2 regions of the Oceanobacillus locisalsi genome follow, and region 2 is predicted to be linked to the other one. Evidence: a T-box and tRNA genes for the amino acid it is inferred to sense, from the RefSeq annotation. Region 2 holds a T-box; the other holds one or more tRNA genes.
What was found. A T-box is a leader RNA that pairs with one kind of tRNA and senses whether it is charged. The one in region 2 lies ahead of ACFQ19_RS05085 (valine--tRNA ligase), so its partner is inferred to be a tRNA-Val.
Positions count from the first base shown of each region.

Region 1: it has a tRNA-Val gene. The T-box ahead of ACFQ19_RS05085 (valine--tRNA ligase) is inferred to sense a tRNA for this amino acid. The anticodon was not compared.

Region 1 is NZ_JBHTKK010000017.1:41,924-50,504, forward strand. Features, by position in the region: gene ACFQ19_RS13525 (class D sortase) at 1-582, shown strand, start outside; gene ACFQ19_RS13530 (metal ABC transporter solute-binding protein, Zn/Mn family) at 675-1,910, opposite strand; gene ACFQ19_RS13535 (aldehyde dehydrogenase family protein) at 2,179-3,606, opposite strand; gene fabI (enoyl-ACP reductase FabI) at 3,796-4,572, opposite strand; tRNA gene ACFQ19_RS13545 (tRNA-Glu) at 4,871-4,945, shown strand; tRNA gene ACFQ19_RS13550 (tRNA-Val) at 5,017-5,089, shown strand; tRNA gene ACFQ19_RS13555 (tRNA-Thr) at 5,097-5,172, shown strand; tRNA gene ACFQ19_RS13560 (tRNA-Tyr) at 5,215-5,299, shown strand; tRNA gene ACFQ19_RS13565 (tRNA-Gln) at 5,310-5,381, shown strand; tRNA gene ACFQ19_RS13570 (tRNA-Lys) at 5,426-5,498, shown strand; gene ACFQ19_RS13575 (hydroxymethylglutaryl-CoA reductase, degradative) at 5,932-7,221, shown strand; gene mvk (mevalonate kinase) at 7,218-8,177, shown strand; gene mvaD (diphosphomevalonate decarboxylase) at 8,279-8,581, shown strand, end outside.
Region 2 is NZ_JBHTKK010000003.1:182,114-190,694, forward strand. Features, by position in the region: gene ACFQ19_RS05065 (SPOR domain-containing protein) at 290-1,156, opposite strand; gene ACFQ19_RS05070 (bifunctional folylpolyglutamate synthase/dihydrofolate synthase) at 1,277-2,533, opposite strand; gene ACFQ19_RS05075 (ATP-grasp domain-containing protein) at 2,727-3,620, shown strand; gene ACFQ19_RS05080 (ATP-grasp domain-containing protein) at 3,620-4,480, shown strand; gene ACFQ19_RS05085 (valine--tRNA ligase) at 4,513-7,158, opposite strand; T-box leader at 7,229-7,470, opposite strand; gene ACFQ19_RS05090 (hypothetical protein) at 7,677-7,865, shown strand; gene ysxE (spore coat protein YsxE) at 7,862-8,581, opposite strand, start outside.

The DNA of each region.
Region 1 (8,581 bases), on a different contig from region 2:
ATAGGGGTTGTTTGTTTAGGTGTTTTCGGATATCAAATTATAGGGCAAGAACAATCGCAACAGCAGTCTTTAATCCAGGCCGAAGAAAGAATAAAGCAAGGAATGGATAAACAGGGTGAAACTGAACTAGATAATGCATCCAGCCAGGATACAGCACAGGCCGTAGAATCATTCGACACCGAGCAGGATGAAGCGTTCGCTACACTGGAAATCCCCAAGTTGGAAAAAACATTGCCTATCGTAGAAGGAACGGATCCGGATTCATTAGAAAAAGGAGTCGGCCATTTATCCAATTCGGTATTTCCCGGACAAGAGGAACAGATTCTTTTATCAGGACATCGTGATACCGTTTTTCGTGATTTTGGTGAACTGGAGATAGGAGATACGTTTGTTGTACAGATGCCTTACGGGGAGTATACGTATGAAATAAGAGAAACGGAAATTGTGCCGGAGGACGATACTTCTGTTATCCGGGAAATGGGGGAAGAGGTGCTAGTTGTTACGACCTGCTATCCATTTCATTTTGTAGGTAGTGCACCGGACCGGTTTGTTGCTTATGCTTATCCAGTTTCTGAAAATTAGAAAGGGAGTTTACGTGCTGTTTTGGTGTACATGTATGCAGGTGGTAAAAAAAGCTTTCTTCCAGAGGTATCCTCCCTGGAAGAAAGCTTTTTTTAATCATTTAGTACGGTTTCTAACGTCTCGATATTTTTTTCCATCAGGCTGAAGTAATCTTCACCGTTTTCTATATCTTCGTCGGTAATGGTCTCCATATTACTGAGAACGGCACTATCTGCACCGATTTCTTCCTGGATAATTTCACTGATTCTGCTGCTGATATTTCTTTCAAATACGACGTAGTTCAAGTCATATTCGCGAGCAGTATCAACGATTTCTACTAAGGCTGATTGAGAAGGCTCTTGTGAGGAGGACAGCCCCTGAATACTTATTTGCTCTAATCCGTAACGGTCTTCCCAGTAACCATAGGCAGCATGGGAGACAATCATTTGCGGATGATCTGCTTCTTCAATGGTTTGTTCTAACTCCTGATCCACTTGTTCCAATTGCCCTTGTAATTCCTCAAAATTTTCCGTGAAGTAATCTTCGTGTTCCGGCATTTCTTCAATGAGAAGGTTTGTAATATTTTCAGCTAATTGAATGCTTCTGACGGGGTCCAGAAACACGTGCGGATCACCAACACCGCTTTCGCCGTCATGATTATCAACGAGTAATTCTACAATACCTGATTCTGCAATGACTTCCCCGTCAGCGTCTTCAAGCTCCAGTTTAACTTCTAAAGTATCATTGATTTGCGTTTCAAAGGAAGCATTGTCTGCATCTTCATCCTGTTCCCATTCCTCCGAACCGGCAGTCCGGTAATACCAATTCCATTCTGCGATATCTTCTTCCGTGTCTGCTTCTGCTTCTAAATTCGCTGTATCGCCACTGTGATAATGGTCATTTATACCGTCAATGATAATATCTCCATTATCTTCTGCTTCTTCCTCTTGGTAATGCTCTTCCTCATCATGGTCATGGCCTGATTCTCCTCGAAGCGGAATATCTTCGCCAATTGCGGAGACTTCAACTTCTTCACTTTCCAGAATATCTTCTGCTTTAGAGGCGAAAGGTTCCATGCCGACGCCGGAATAAATAAATAAATCTTCTTTAGCTAAATCGACCATCTCACGGGAGCTAGGCTCGTAAGTATGTGCATCTGCATTCGGCGGGTAGATACTTTCTACATCAACATAATCTCCGCCGATTTTGGAAATAAAATCTTCCAAAGCAAAAATAGTTGTAGAAATTTCTAGCTGCTCTTGGTTCCCGTCCTGGCCGTCCTCAGCAGATTGACAACCGGCAAGAAAGAGTAGGAAAAGGCCGGAAAAAATAATCATTCGTTTTATCATCATATGTACCTCCGTTATTTAATAGTGCGTTTGAATACTTTCTAATTAAGATCCATTGCGAATGTAGTTTCACTTTATTGTGGTTTTCTTTATAAAAAAATAAACCGAAGTAGCAATAATTTCTGAATTTCGTAATCGTTACGATTTAAAATGTACAGGTTTTTAGAATGGATGTCAAGATATTTTTCAAAAAAAAATCAGCAGCTAAGAAAGCTGCTGATTTTAAAGATCCTTTTGCATCTTTTTATTTTGTGCTGTTTTAATCTCTTTAAGAAGGTAATCCTACAATAGTTTTTGGTTCTAAGAATTCTTCAATTCCGTAGTCTCCCCACTCACGTCCAATACCAGATTGACCGAAACCGCCAAATGGCGCAGTGAAGTCGGCTTTTTCGTTATTGACAACGATTCTGCCTGAACGCAGGCTCCTTGCTGTTTTGGTTAGTGCTTCTGGATCATTGCCGACAACATAACCTGCTAATCCGTAAATGGTGCCATTGGCAATATCGATGGCTTCATCTAAATCTTTATACGTGATAATGGAAAGAACCGGACCAAAAATTTCTTCTTGAGCAATCGTATCTTCAGGTTTTACATTTGTAAATACAGTCAGCTTAGAATAATATCCGGTTTCCAAGCCTTCTGGTTTACCTGCTCCGCCCGTAACAAGGGTTGCTTCGCTGTCGAGGCCTTTTTGGATATAATCTTGAACTGTTTTCCACTGATCCTCAGATACTTGCGGTCCAGTGAAAGTAGATTCATCTTTAGGGTCACCGACAGGATATTCAGAAATATGGTTTTTAATCGCTTGAATAAAATCATCATGCATGGATTCTGGAACGAGTGCCCGTGTTCCGGCAGTGCATACTTGACCGGTATTGCCGGCGATGTTGGAAATTGCTGTTTTAGCAGCATAATCCACATCGGCATCATCTAATACGACAATTGGCGATTTACCTCCAAGTTCTAAGGAAACTTTCTTAATATCTTGAGCGCCGTTTTCCATAATTTTCGTACCTACGCCGCCGGAACCAGTAAAGGATACGAAATCAATATTCGGGTGATTGCTGATACCATTACCAATGGTAGAGCCTGTGCCGTTCACCAAATTAAATACTCCTTTAGGAACGCCGGCGGCTTCAAATACTTCGGTGAGTAAGACAGCGGCAAAAGGTGTTTCCGTAGATGGTTTTAATACGACTGTGCTTCCTGCTGCAAACGCACTTGCCAATTTTGTGGATGCTTGATTTGTCGGGAAGTTCCATGGTGTGATTAAACCAGCCACACCAATCGCATCTTTTTGGATAAAGGAATTTTCTCGTTGTTCGGTAAATGCAAAATCACGTACCAGCTTGGCAGCTGTACGGAAATGATTTAATCCCATTTGATACTGCACATTGGTAGTAAAATTAATTGGAGAACCAAGTTCTTCCATAATTACTTCAATAAATTTATCTTTTCGTTTTTCATATTCATCTGCAATGCGGTCTAACAATGCAGCGCGCTCTTCTTGAGTTGTTTGTGAAAACGCCGGAAAAGCATCTCGTGCAGCTTGAACAGCTTTATCAAGATCTTCTTCTGTACCGGAGCTGATTTCACCGATTTTTTGTTCTGTTGCAGGGTTAATCACATCAATTGTTTCGTTTCCAGTGGAATCGACCCACTGACCGTTAATATAATGCTGTATATAATTATACATTTTATTCCACCCCTTTGTATATTTTTCAATTCATCTTATTTCAAAAGCTATTTTTTAACCTTTCCGAAGGCTACATTATGATTCATTCCCGTTATAATAAAACGTTAAACACAAATGAATCCTTTCTTTTTCCAATAAAAAACTGTCCCTCCTTTGAAAGAGAGACAGTTTTTAATGTCTGTAAGCGAGTTAACCACCAATAATATTGAAACCGGCATCGACATGCAATACTTCTCCAGTGATTCCGCGTGCTAAATCACTCAGGAAGAATAACGTAGCATCTCCGACATCGTCTTGATCAATGTTACGGCGCAATGGAGCTTTTTCTTCAACAACTTGTGCTTTTTCATTGAAGTTAGCCACCCCTTTTGCAGAAAGTGTACGGATAGGGCCTGCTGATACTGCATTCACACGGATTCCGTGTTTACCTACATCTTCAGCTAAGTAGCGTACGCTTGCTTCCAGAGATGCTTTGGCAACGCCCATGACATTATAGCCGGGAACGACTTGCTCTGCCCCGATATAAGTTTGTGTCACAATTGCACCGCCTTCTGTCATCAATTCCTTTGCAGCATTTGTTACTGTGACTAAGGAATAAGCGCTGATTTCTTGAGCCAGCAGGAAGCCGTCGCGGGAAGTAGTGACAAATTCATCCTGTAAATCTTCGCGTTTTGCAAAAGCAACAGAGTGAACCAAGCCATGAATGACTCCGGTTTTTTCTTTTATCTCCTGGAAAGCTTCTTTAACACTTTCATCTGATGCAACATCGCACGAGATAATCGCTTTTGGTTCTATTTCATGTTTCTCTAAAAGTTTTACTAACTTATTATAGGATCTTTCCTGCCGATTTGTAAAAATAAGATTAGCCCCGGCATTATGTAACGATTTGGTAATCCCCCATGCAATACTTCTTTCATTTGCGACACCCATTACAACAATATTTTTACCTTCTAATAGCTTTGTCATACTTTTCCTCCATTCAACATTTTACTTACTTTCTATTATAACGGATTAGTACCAGGTGATAAAGGTAAAACCTGTTTTTCTTTTTATATAGAAGAAACGAGTTGAAAAGATGAAAATTTGTATAAAATGCTATCATTAACAAAGCCTTAAAATAGGGGCTGATGGTGCTTGTGTATCTTTTTGGGAATAAAATAAAGTTTTTTTCATTTTCCTCTTTACAAACGGTTGGTTCCTCGATATAATAAAATTCGTCAGTTTGCGAGAGATATTTTCAAAAACACCTCATAGTAGCAATCATGGCCCGTTGGTCAAGTGGTTAAGACACCGCCCTTTCACGGCGGTAACACGGGTTCGAATCCCGTACGGGTCACCAATATTTTTAATAAAAAAATATATAAAGCACGCATTTTTTTGCGGCATTTACATGCATACATATTATGCTCTGGAGGATTAGCTCAGCTGGGAGAGCACCTGCCTTACAAGCAGGGGGTCGCAGGTTCGAGCCCTGCATCCTCCATCATCACGCCGGCCTAGCTCAACTGGTAGAGCAACTGACTTGTAATCAGTAGGTTGGGGGTTCAAGTCCTCTGGCCGGCACCATTTTTTATGTATAGTTATTTATAATATGGTTAACAATATGACGGAGGGGTAGCGAAGTGGCTAAACGCGGCGGACTGTAAATCCGCTCCCTCAGGGTTCGGGAGTTCGAATCTCTCCCCCTCCACCATGATTTTTGTTGGGCCATAGCCAAGCGGTAAGGCATCGGGTTTTGATCCCGTGCACCCCAGGTTCGAATCCTGGTGGCCCAGCCTTTTTTTTATGCCTTTTTTATTCTCGGCAAGATATATAATGGGAGCCATTAGCTCAGTTGGCAGAGCATCTGACTTTTAATCAGAGGGTCGAAGGTTCGAATCCTTCATGGCTCATTACAAGAATGACAAGTATAGAGCACACAGAAAAACGGGATAAGCTTATCTCGTTTTTTTCTTTATCACGGAGAACCGCCCGTAAAATTTCCGCTTCCAAATAAAGAGAGAGTAAATGTATTTTAGACGGGAGATAACGGGCGCTAACTCCCTGAATCACTCAACTAATCATTCAGTGGGAGAAAAACAAAAACTCCCACTGAATGAAGTTTCGTTTTATAGATAAGCTTTAACGAATGCTGTTTCTTTCATTTGTTTCACTGAAAAAAGACAGGGCTTGACCATCGCATCAAGTATTTGTTCTAGTAACGAAATAAACATCTTCAAAATGAAAAAACGGTGGAATTCGTGTTATAATCAAAATAGTTTCTTTTAGTACTTCGTAATAAAAAGTATATTTTTAGATATGATAAATAAAAAGGATGAGCTAGGCATGACCTCTTCAAGGATACCCGGTTTTTATAATATGACAGTAGAAGAAAGACGGGCACTATTGCGTGAAGCCTTTTCTTTAACAGAAGCTGAAACGCAGAATGTGTCTGATGCAGATGCGCTTACAGTAGGAAAAGCTGATAATATGATTGAAAATGTTATTGGCACCTATCAGCTGCCTTTTGGTTTAGGATTAAACTTTTTAGTAAATGGGAAAGAATATGTTGTGCCGATGGCTATTGAAGAAGCGTCCGTCGTTGCTTCTGCCAGCCATATTGCAAAGATTGTCAGAGAGGCTGGCGGGTTTCAAACAGAGTCGAAAGAGAGACGGATGATTGGACAGATTCAGGTTGTCGGTTGTCCGGATTTTCAAGAAGCAGAGCAACAAATCCTTCATCAAAAAGAACTTTTAATGAAAGCTGCTGATGATGCTTACCCAAGCATTGTTCGACGGGGCGGCGGTGTAAAAGATTTAGATGTCCGGATTCTCAATGAAGAGGATGCGTCGTCATATAGCAAAATGCTGGTAATGCATATCTATGTAGATACCTGTGACGCAATGGGAGCAAATATGATTAACACGATGGTAGAATCTATCGCTCCGATTGTGGAAGAAATAACAAAAGGAAAAGTATATCTGCGTATTTTATCGAATTATGCAGATCGCAGCCTTGCCACAGCTAAATGCGTGATACCTCCACATTTGTTACAGACAGGTACATTTGCTGGAGAAGAGGTAAGAGACGGTGTTATTCATGCGTATGAATTTGCTGCTTCAGACCCATATCGTGCTGTGACACATAATAAAGGAATTATGAATGGAATTGATCCTGTCGTGATAGCGACAGGCAATGATTGGCGAGCCGTAGAGGCTGGAGCGCATGCTTATGCCGCCAGAAACGGACATTATGGTTCTATGACCACATGGTCAAAAGACGAGGAAGGGAACTTAGTTGGTGAAATAGAACTGCCGATGTCTGTAGGAACGGTCGGAGGCGCGACCCGTGTGCATCCGTTGGCTGACTTCTCTTTGTCCATTATGCATATTGAATCAGCAGAGGAACTTGCGCAAGTCATTGTGGCAGTCGGTCTTGCCCAAAATCTTGGAGCGCTCAAGGCATTGGCGACAGATGGTATTCAAAAAGGGCATATGGCTCTTCATTCACGTTCTGTTGCAATAGCTGGAGGAGCAACTGGGGAGATGATTGATGTGATAGCAAAACAATTAGTAGAACAACAAGAAATCCGTGTGGGAAAAGCTGAAGAATTGGTGGAACAGTATAAAAAATGAGTAGTGCAGAAAAAGTAACAGCATCGGAGAAAACAGCTATCGGCATAGCTCATAGTAAGGTCATTTTAATTGGAGAGCATGCGGTTGTACACGGACAGCCGGCAATTGCTATTCCATTTCCTTTGATCGGTGTAGAGACGGAGATTGAGTACGTTCCAGGAACGGTGAAAATGGATAGTACTTTTTATCATGGTCCATTGCAGCATGCTCCGAAAGAGTTGGAAGGGATTGTGGAATGTGTTTCCAAATCTTGTGAATATCTTGGGATTCCTTATAAAGATTTGCTGATACGGATTAATTCTTCTGTGCCTCCGGGGAAAGGGCTTGGATCCAGTGCATCTGTAGCTATTTCTGTTATCCGATCTTTATTCCATTATTGTGAGAGGGAATGTTCGCCAGAAGACTTGCTGAAATTAGCAAATGTGGCAGAAACCTATGCACACGGAGCGCCTAGTGGATTGGACACTTTGACCATTACTTCGGACAAACCGGTATGGTATAAAAAGGACAATCCTGTAGAACACATTGAATTAGGAGAAGACCTTCATTTTATTGTGGCAGATTCCGGCAGATTTGGAGATACTCGTACTTCGGTTGAATCTGTAGCAAATTTATTAAAAACAGCTCCACATCGTATCCATTCTAAAATAGAGCGGATCGGGGAGTTAACGCATCATGCAAAAGAAGCTTTAGAAAAAGCGAGTAAGCAGTTTTTAGGGCAACTGCTAAATGAAGCACAAAAAGAATTGGAAACATTAGGCGTAAGTGATGCTGGATTAAATAAATTAATCCGTTTTGCCCGTGAAGAAGGAGCTTTAGGGGCAAAATTAACAGGCGGCGGAAATGGCGGCTGTATCATTGCCCTTGCGCAAAATGAAGTTCATTCCAAGCAACTGGCAGAAAAATTACGCCGGTTTGGCGCAGCAGCGGTCTGGCCATTTGTTTTAAAGAAATAAAAGGTCATTTCATTCCGTACAAGTTTTTTCATTGCTTACAGCTGCGTGTAATGGGATAACAGAATGATTCAGGGATTGCAGATAGAAAAGGGGATTCAAATATGAAAGCAACAGCAAGAGCACATACGAATATCGCTTTAATTAAGTACTGGGGAAAGCGGAACGAGTCATTGATTCTTCCTGCAAATAGCAACCTTTCCGTGACATTAGATGGTTTTTCCACAGAGACAACAGTGCATTTTCAGGAACACCTGACAGAGGATTCCTTTATCTTAAATGAACAAAGCGCAGAAGAAGATGCACGCACAAAGATAGCGGTATTTTTAGATAAGGTACGAGCTCTTTCTGGAAAGGAAATCTATGCACAGGTTCAATCTGTGAATCATGTTCCTACTGCTGCCGGG
Region 2 (8,581 bases):
TCGTGGTGCGTGGTAAAAATGTTCCGCAATCATTTTTTCTGTGCATGAAAGCGATTATTTCATCTCACTTCATCAGGATGTTATTTCTTCCAAACATTGTAGCGTCCTTTTAGAGCGCAGGCCAACCACGTAGACTCCTATGGGAAAGCGCAAATGTCTTCGGTGGGGCGAGTAACCGCAGCCTCCCAGCCCCAGCCAGTTACACTGTGATAAGTTTATCCATGATGACAGTCCTTCATTTTAAAATAACAATCCCCTTGGAATGTAAGTTTTCCAAGGGGATTGTTATCTATAATTCATCATATGCTTTCATCCAGCTTAATAATTGATAAAAGGAAGGTTCACCCTGCATTTCCGTTAAGCTTGTTACTAACTCATCAATGGTGGCTCCTTCTTCCGGGGCTTTGTCCGCTAAAGCGGTGATTGTTTCATCTGCAATCGGCTGGGTGACATCTGCTTGTTGAAGCTGTTCATCAAAAAAAGTTTGAAATGCAGTAATCCATTCTCTTTCCGCTTCTGTCATTTCTATTTCTTTTGGCTGCGTATTCCATTCCTTCACATAAAGATCTGTCTGATTATCAGAAAGAGAGGCAGCAAGCGATTGAGCTGCATCTTCTGACGGTGTGATACCTGCCATCAGAAAAAATTCTCCATCTCTTTCAAAAAACACAGGCTGTATATTTAAATCTGTCAAGCTGGAAATTAATGGTTCTGCATTTTCTTGTTCCGAAAAAACACCAGCCTGCAAGATATACGATTCTAATGGATCGAGAGAGGTGGTCACAGTGTCTGTACCCAGGTTCGCTTCCTCTTGTTCTGCTTGTGTGACGGCCGTCGTTGTTTGCGAAGGACTCTCAGCATTTGACGGAGTATCTACTTGTCCAAACATCCGGATAAGAAAAAAGCCGATGATTGATCCGACAAAAATAGCACTTCCTGCACTGATTAAAATGGTTTTCCATACACTATTTCTTTTTCGATGTCCTTTCACCGGACGCTCCACTGGTACCAGTGGCTGCAAATCCGCTTTTGTCTGTTCTCTTTCCTCCGCTGCTGCCGACTCTCTTTCTGCATCATCTTCTTTGGAGGAGGTATGGACTTTATACGTCCAATTGCCTTTCGTATCTTTGATTATTTTCGGTTTGTGTTTTGCCATCCATTCGCCCTCCGATGCTAGTTTTGTTTCACTCTAGCACAGCTTTTGTAAAAAGTAAGGCGAATCATGGCACTTCCTTTGATAATCGTTCTACAAATTTCTTATCCTATCCCTCTGGATCTATTCCGAATCTTCCATTGATTTGACAAACGAACGGACCAGGCTTGTAAATTGGAATGAACCGGTAACCAGAACGGGTTCCATGGAAGTTCTTATCTTATCTTCCAGCCACGCTTTCCAGTCCGCAACCTGTTCACCTTTATCTTGAATCGGGTAGTCCGTAAGAGAAGCAGCCCGGGGATGTTCAAAAGTTGTTATATATAAATTCGGAAACACATCTGTAAGCAATTGCTGCATTGCTTGTACATCTTTGTCTTTAAAAGCAGCAAACAATACATGTACTTTTCTTCTTGGGTAAATCGCTCTCACTGTTTTAATAAAAGCTTTTACACCTGCTTCATTATGCGCAGCATCCACTAAAATAAAGGGAATATCATGTATTTTTTCCATTCTGCCAGGTATCGTCGTTTTTTCAATCGCTTCAATCCCAACACGCATATCCAAATGACCAAATCTATTTTTTAACACTTTTATAGCTTGTATAGCTATCGACGCGTTATGGTGCTGATGTAAACCAATACTTTGTAATTTTATACGGTAGCTGGAAGCGATATTCTTCCATTCAAATTCATCAATTTGCAGGTCATTTACCATAAAGTCCATTCCGTACCGGTATACAACAGCACGCTTTTTATTTGCTTCATGAATAATCGGCGTCAGTCCTTCTCCTTCTACACCTGTTATAATTGGTGTCTTTGGCTTAATAATACCCGCTTTATGCGAAGCAATCTCTTTTATCGTGTCACCCAAAAAAGCCGTATGATCTTTGGAAACCGTCGTAATAATTGATAAAATGGGGTTAATGACATTTGTCGTATCTTCTCTCCCTCCCATACCGGCTTCTATAATAGCTATATCCACGTTTCGGGAAAAATACAAAAATGCCATCGCAGTAATAATTTCAAAATGGCTCGGTGAATGCCCTTCTTGATCCATGCGTTCAATCACCGGCTCCATTTCATGAAATAATTCTGTAAACACATTCTCTGAAACAGGTTCTCCGTTATGAAGAATAAATCCGGTCAGTCCATGCAGTGTCGGGGATGTAAATGTTCCTACCCGGTAACGGTTTGCTCTTAATGCAGCTTGCAGAAAGGCTCCTGTAGATCCTTTTCCATTCGTGCCGGCAATATGAATAGATGTAAATTTTTTCTCTGGATGATCGAAAGCATCTAATAATGAATCGACCCGATCTAATCCCGGCTGCACGCCAAGTTGCTGACGTTTTTCAAAAAAATCATGGATGTTTGTATTCATCTCTCTTTCCTCCTTCATCTATTCGTCGTATACTGATTATCACAGTATGATTGTCCGTAATCCCTCTTACATACAAAAGAATCATTTTATGGAAATAAAGTGAAAAACGGCTACTTCATCTCCTGGTTGGTTTCATCGGATTTGTCATGTCCGTTAAATCTCATTTCACCGTAAAGAGAAAGGATGTTCTAATTTGAATTATACAGGTTGGATTATTATTAATGGAAGTATCGCAACAGATAAATTTCTGGACTATGCAAATATGATTGCAGAAGCTGCAGAAAAACAACATATTCAGACAATCTGTTTAAAAAATGATGCGGTTTTAACTTTATTATGCCCGAAAAATGGCATGGTGTCATCTATCGCAAATGATGTTAAACTGCCTGATTTTGCTTTTTTTATCGATAAAGATATATACATAGCAAGACAACTGGAGCAGCTCGGTGTTCGTGTATTTAATGCATCACGTACGATTGAAATCAGCGATGATAAAATTTACACGTATCAATTGCTCAGCCAGCAACAGATTCCTTTCCCTGAAACAATCATCGCTCCGAAAAAGTACCATGGAGGAAACCTCCCTTCTGCTTATATACAAAAAGTCACGGAGTTTCTCGGAATCCCTCTGATTGTTAAAGAAGCGTTCGGTTCCTTTGGAGAACAGGTTCATTTTATTTCCACCTACGAAGAATTAACAAATATTATTCCGATGATGGAACAACGTCCGTTTGTATTCCAGCGTTATATAGCGGAGAGCAAAGGACGGGATATCCGTGTGCAAGTTGTTGGTGAGAAAGCTGTAACTGCTGTAGAACGACAAAATAACAAAGATTTCCGTGCAAATGTAACAAATGGAGGAAAAATGCTTCCGTTTGCGCTTGATGATAAAACAGAAAAGTTGGCTGTCAGGGCAGCAAAAGCAATTGGAGCTGATTTTGCCGGTGTGGATTTATTATATGGCCCAAATGAGGAGCTGCTGGTTTGTGAAATAAATGCCAATGCACATATCCGCAATCTATACGAATGTACCGGAATCAACGTTGCCGATGACATGATATCCTATATAAAAAAGGAGCTTTCCTGATGAAAGGCTGGCTGATTTATACAATATCTGATTCTATCCGAAATAAAAGTTATATTGACTGGTTTATCGATGAAGCGCAAAAACAATCTATCGAGCTGGTCTTATTACACAGAGAAGAAATTTCAATCGGCATTTATCATAATAAACCGGTTATCTATGCAAATGGAAAAGAAATAACTGCTGATTTCGCTGTCGTGCGGACGGTCGATCCACTTTTGAATAAACAGCTGGAGCAAATGGGGATAGCCGTATTTAATAAACCTCTTATCTCAGAAACATTTAACCACAAAGCCTATGGTTACTTAGCCATCCAGCAGCTAGGCATCCCTGTTCCGGAAACATATTACTTCCCGGGAAATTTGACTCCTTCTTCCTCGCCGCTGGATTTCCCTTTTGTTGTTAAAACAGCGGCAGGAAAAGGGGGAAGTCAGGTGGTCATGCTTCATCATCTAAAAGAATGGAAAGCGTACTGTCAAAACACCACAGAAACCTTTGTAGTACAATCTCCGAAAAACATACAGCCAGGCAAGGATTTACGGGTCTTCGTGATTGGTAAAGACATCATCGCAGCAGTTTTACGTGAAAACACAAATGATTTTCGGGCTAATTACTCCCTGGGAGGGAAGGCATCATTATATACATTAAATCAAACTGAAAAAAGAACGGTTCAAAAGATAATAGATGCTTATGATTTCGGACTGGTCGGGATTGATTTCATGTTCTCTCATGACGGAGAATTCATTTTTAATGAAATTGAAGATGCAGTTGGCTCACGTACGTTGAGCATGCTTAGTAATATTAATCTTTTGGAAAAATATGTTCATTTTATAAAAGAAAACTTGCGGTCAAACCTAAAATAGCTATGCGAAAATATCCGCATAGCTATTTTTAATTACTGCTTCAACTCTGCCAAACGGGCTTTTACTTTCGCCTGTTTATCCAGATAATCTTTTTCTTTCTGCTTTTCCTCCTCCACCAATGATTCCGGTGCTTTGCTGATAAAGCCTTGATTCGAAAGTTTCTTCTGCACTCTTTCCACTTCTTTATCCCATTTTGCGAGTTCATTTTCCAAGCGGGCAATTTCTTTATCAAAATCAATTAAACCTTCTAAAGGCAAGAAGATTTCCGCTCCGGTGACAACAGATGTCATTGCTTTGTCCGGCGCTTCGATGCCTGTGGCGATCTGCAGGGAACTTGGATTACAGAAACGTTCTAAATACTCCCGGTTCTTCTCTAATTCCTGCACAAGTGCTTCATTTTCAGCAGAAATAAGCATCTCAATCTGCTTCGACATCGGCGTATCCACCTCTGCACGGCTGTTACGTACCGATTTGATAATGGCAACTAAGCGCTGCATTTCCGATACGGCTTTTTTATCATCAAATGCCGGATTTACTTCTGGCCATTCACTGACGGTAATAGAAGCTCCTTCATGCGGAAGCTGCTGCCAGATCTCCTCAGTGATAAACGGCATAAATGGATGCAGCATACGCATTGTCTGATCTAAAACATGCGCCAAAACAGAACGTGTTGTTTTTTTCTTTGTCTCATCCTCGCCATATAACGTCAGTTTTGCCATTTCAATATACCAATCACAAAATTCATCCCAAATAAAGTTATAGAGATGTCGTCCTGCTTCTCCAAATTCATATTTATCCGCATTTCGTGTTACGTGATCAATCGTTTCATTCAAACGGGATAAAATCCATCTGTCTGCAACGGTTAAATCTCCTGTTAAATCAATATCCTCATACGTAAAACCTTCCATATTCATCAGAGAAAAACGGGAAGCATTCCATACTTTATTGGCAAAATTCCAGGTAGACTCAATTCTTTCCCAATGAAAACGCAGGTCCTGGCCAGGTGTGGATCCCGTCATTAAGAAATAACGCAGGGAATCAGCGCCATATTGGTCAATGACATCCATCGGGTCTACCCCGTTACCTAAGGATTTACTCATTTTTCTTCCTTCTGCATCACGAATTAAACCGTGCAGCAACGTATCTTCAAACGGGCGTTCATCCATAAATTCTTTCGATTGGAAAATCATCCGGGATACCCAGAAGAAAATAATATCGTAGCCTGTTACTAATACATTCGTAGGAAAATAACGTTTCAGGTCCGCAGATTCTTCATTGGGCCAGCCCATCGTAGAAAACGGCCATAACGCAGAGGAAAACCATGTATCCAATACATCCTCATCCTGCGCCCAGTTTTCTATATCAGCAGGAGCTTCTTTACCTACATAGATTTCTCCTGTTTCTTTATGATACCAGGCCGGAATCCGGTGCCCCCACCATAATTGTCTGGAAATACACCAGTCACGAATATTATCCATCCAGTTGAAATATGTTTTTTCAAATCGGTCCGGAACAAAATTTACTTTTTCCTCCGGTGATTCCTGCATGCTTAAAGCGGAAGATGCCAGTGGCTCCATTTTGACAAACCATTGGGTGGATAAGTAAGGTTCAACAACGGCGCCGCTTCTCTCCGAATGCCCAACTTGATGCGGACGTTCTTCGATTTCAAACAGCACATCCTGCTCTTGCAGGTCTTTAACCAGCTGCTTCCGGCATTCAAAACGGTCTAACCCCTGATACTTGCCGGCATTTTCGTTCATCGTGCCGTCTTCATGCATCACCAGCACACGCTCTAAATCATGACGGTTGCCGATTTCAAAGTCATTCGGGTCATGGGCAGGTGTTATTTTTACTGCACCAGAACCAAGTTCCATATCTACATAATCATCGGCAACTATTTCCATTTCTCTTCCTACAATCGGCAGGATAACCGTTTTACCGATCAAATGCTGATAGCGCTCATCTTTGGGATGAACAGCTACTGCAGTATCCCCGAGCATGGTTTCCGGACGGGTTGTCGCAATTTCAATAGTCTCTTCACTATCTTTGATAGGATAACGCATATGATAAAATTTCCCCGGGATTTCCTCGTAAATTACCTCTATATCGGATAGTGCTGTTTGCGTGGAAGGGTCCCAGTTAATAATATATTCCCCGCGATAGATCAAACCTTTTTCGTAAAGACGGACAAACACCTCACGAACTGCATCCGATAAACCGTCGTCTAACGTAAAACGTTCACGGGAATAATCCAAACCAAGTCCGAGCTTTTCCCACTGCGAACGGATGAAGTCAGCATATTCTTCTTTCCATTCCCATGCAGTTTCTAGGAATTTTTCGCGTCCAAGCTCATAACGGCTCGTTCCCTGTTCTTTCAACTTTGCCTCTACTTTTGCCTGCGTGGCAATTCCTGCATGGTCCATTCCAGGCAACCACAAAACATCATAGCCCTGCATGCGCTTCATACGCGTAATCGTATCCTGCATGGTTGTATCCCATGCATGCCCTAAATGCAAACGGCCTGTAACATTTGGCGGCGGAATAACAATCGAATACGGTTCCTTTTCAGGATCATCTTTCGCTTCAAAAAATTTACCATCTAACCAAAATTGATATCTTCCTGCTTCCACTTCTTGCGGGTTGTATTTAGGAGGAAGCTGATTTTGTTCATCTGACATGTTAAAAACCTCCTTGGTTCATGTAACAAAACTTTCCCGGAAAACGTAAAAAAACCTTTTCATCCTTATAATAAAGGACGAAAAGGTATATTTCCGTGGTACCACCTTTGTTTGCTTATGAAAAAGCTTTACAGCTTAAGTAAGCACACTCAAGGTCATGGATATCGGCTGACAACCGGAATCTCCTACTGCCTTTTCAGAGATTCTACATCCGAGACGACTTCAAGAACAACCTTCCCGGGAAATTTCCACCACGTGATTTCCCTCTCTTAAGAGCGTTTATTCTTTACTACTTCTCTTCAACGTATCCGTATGTTTTCCTAGTAATATTTATTTTATCTGTTCCTCTAAAGAACGTCAACTACATTCTTTTGCATGTACCGATAAATAGGCGTTCGTCCAGTCCATATAAAAAAGTATATCTATATTATTGACACACTTTTTAGAAGTTTATACATACCATAATATATCACATTCCAGAAGTTTAACTTCATGCAAATAAACAGGAGGAGAGGAAAATGTCCCGTTTTTATCGTTATCGGATCCCGCCATGGGCTAGAAAATGTATTTTCGTTGCGGAAACAGTTGTGACGCCAATTATGATTTTTCAACTTATCCGCACACTTTTTTTACCCACTACACTGGATATTTTAATACTTGCTATATTGATTGGTCTGGTGATTGCCTTTTACCTGCAGTGGATTTAGTCCGGCTGTTCCTCTTTTGACTCATACGTTTCTTGAATAAATTCTACCCAATTCATCGCAAACTCCAAACGGCGGAATTGCTGCTGCAGCTCTTTCACCTGCGTTACCATCGATTTCTTGGTACGGCGTTCTGTATAATTTTTTAATACACTTAAATATGAGGAAGGATTTAATAAATAAACCGAAATAAGCTGCATTTCCTTTACAGTAAGGTGATTGGTTTTTTGATAAACCGTAAATGCTTGTTGTATGGTTTTCTCCGGCTGATTATAGGCACCTGTCAATGTCCGGAAATAATGGGATAAATCGCGGGCCGGATGCTCCAAACTACCCGCTTCCCAATTAATTAAATAACCGCCTTTGGAATGGGTATCATCGACCCGCTGATGACATAAACTTGCAGACCATAAAATCTCCGTTTCTTCCTCCCCATAAATTTGTTCCAGCTTTTCCTGCAATAAACTTACAGCATGGCATAGCCCTTTATAGTGGGTGCAATATAAAAGTTCAAACGGAGACATGTATTTTCTGCTTTCATAATCTGTGACACGTACCTGAAATTGTTCCAAAGACTGTTCGCAAAAGTTGGAAAAACCTTGAAAAGACGCTTTCAGATGTTCTGATTTAATACGGCTGGTCTGCCTCGTTTTTTTATGGATTTGTGCCAGTGTCTGCAGCGTCCGCTCTATATGATACGCAGAATCCGTCATTTCAGG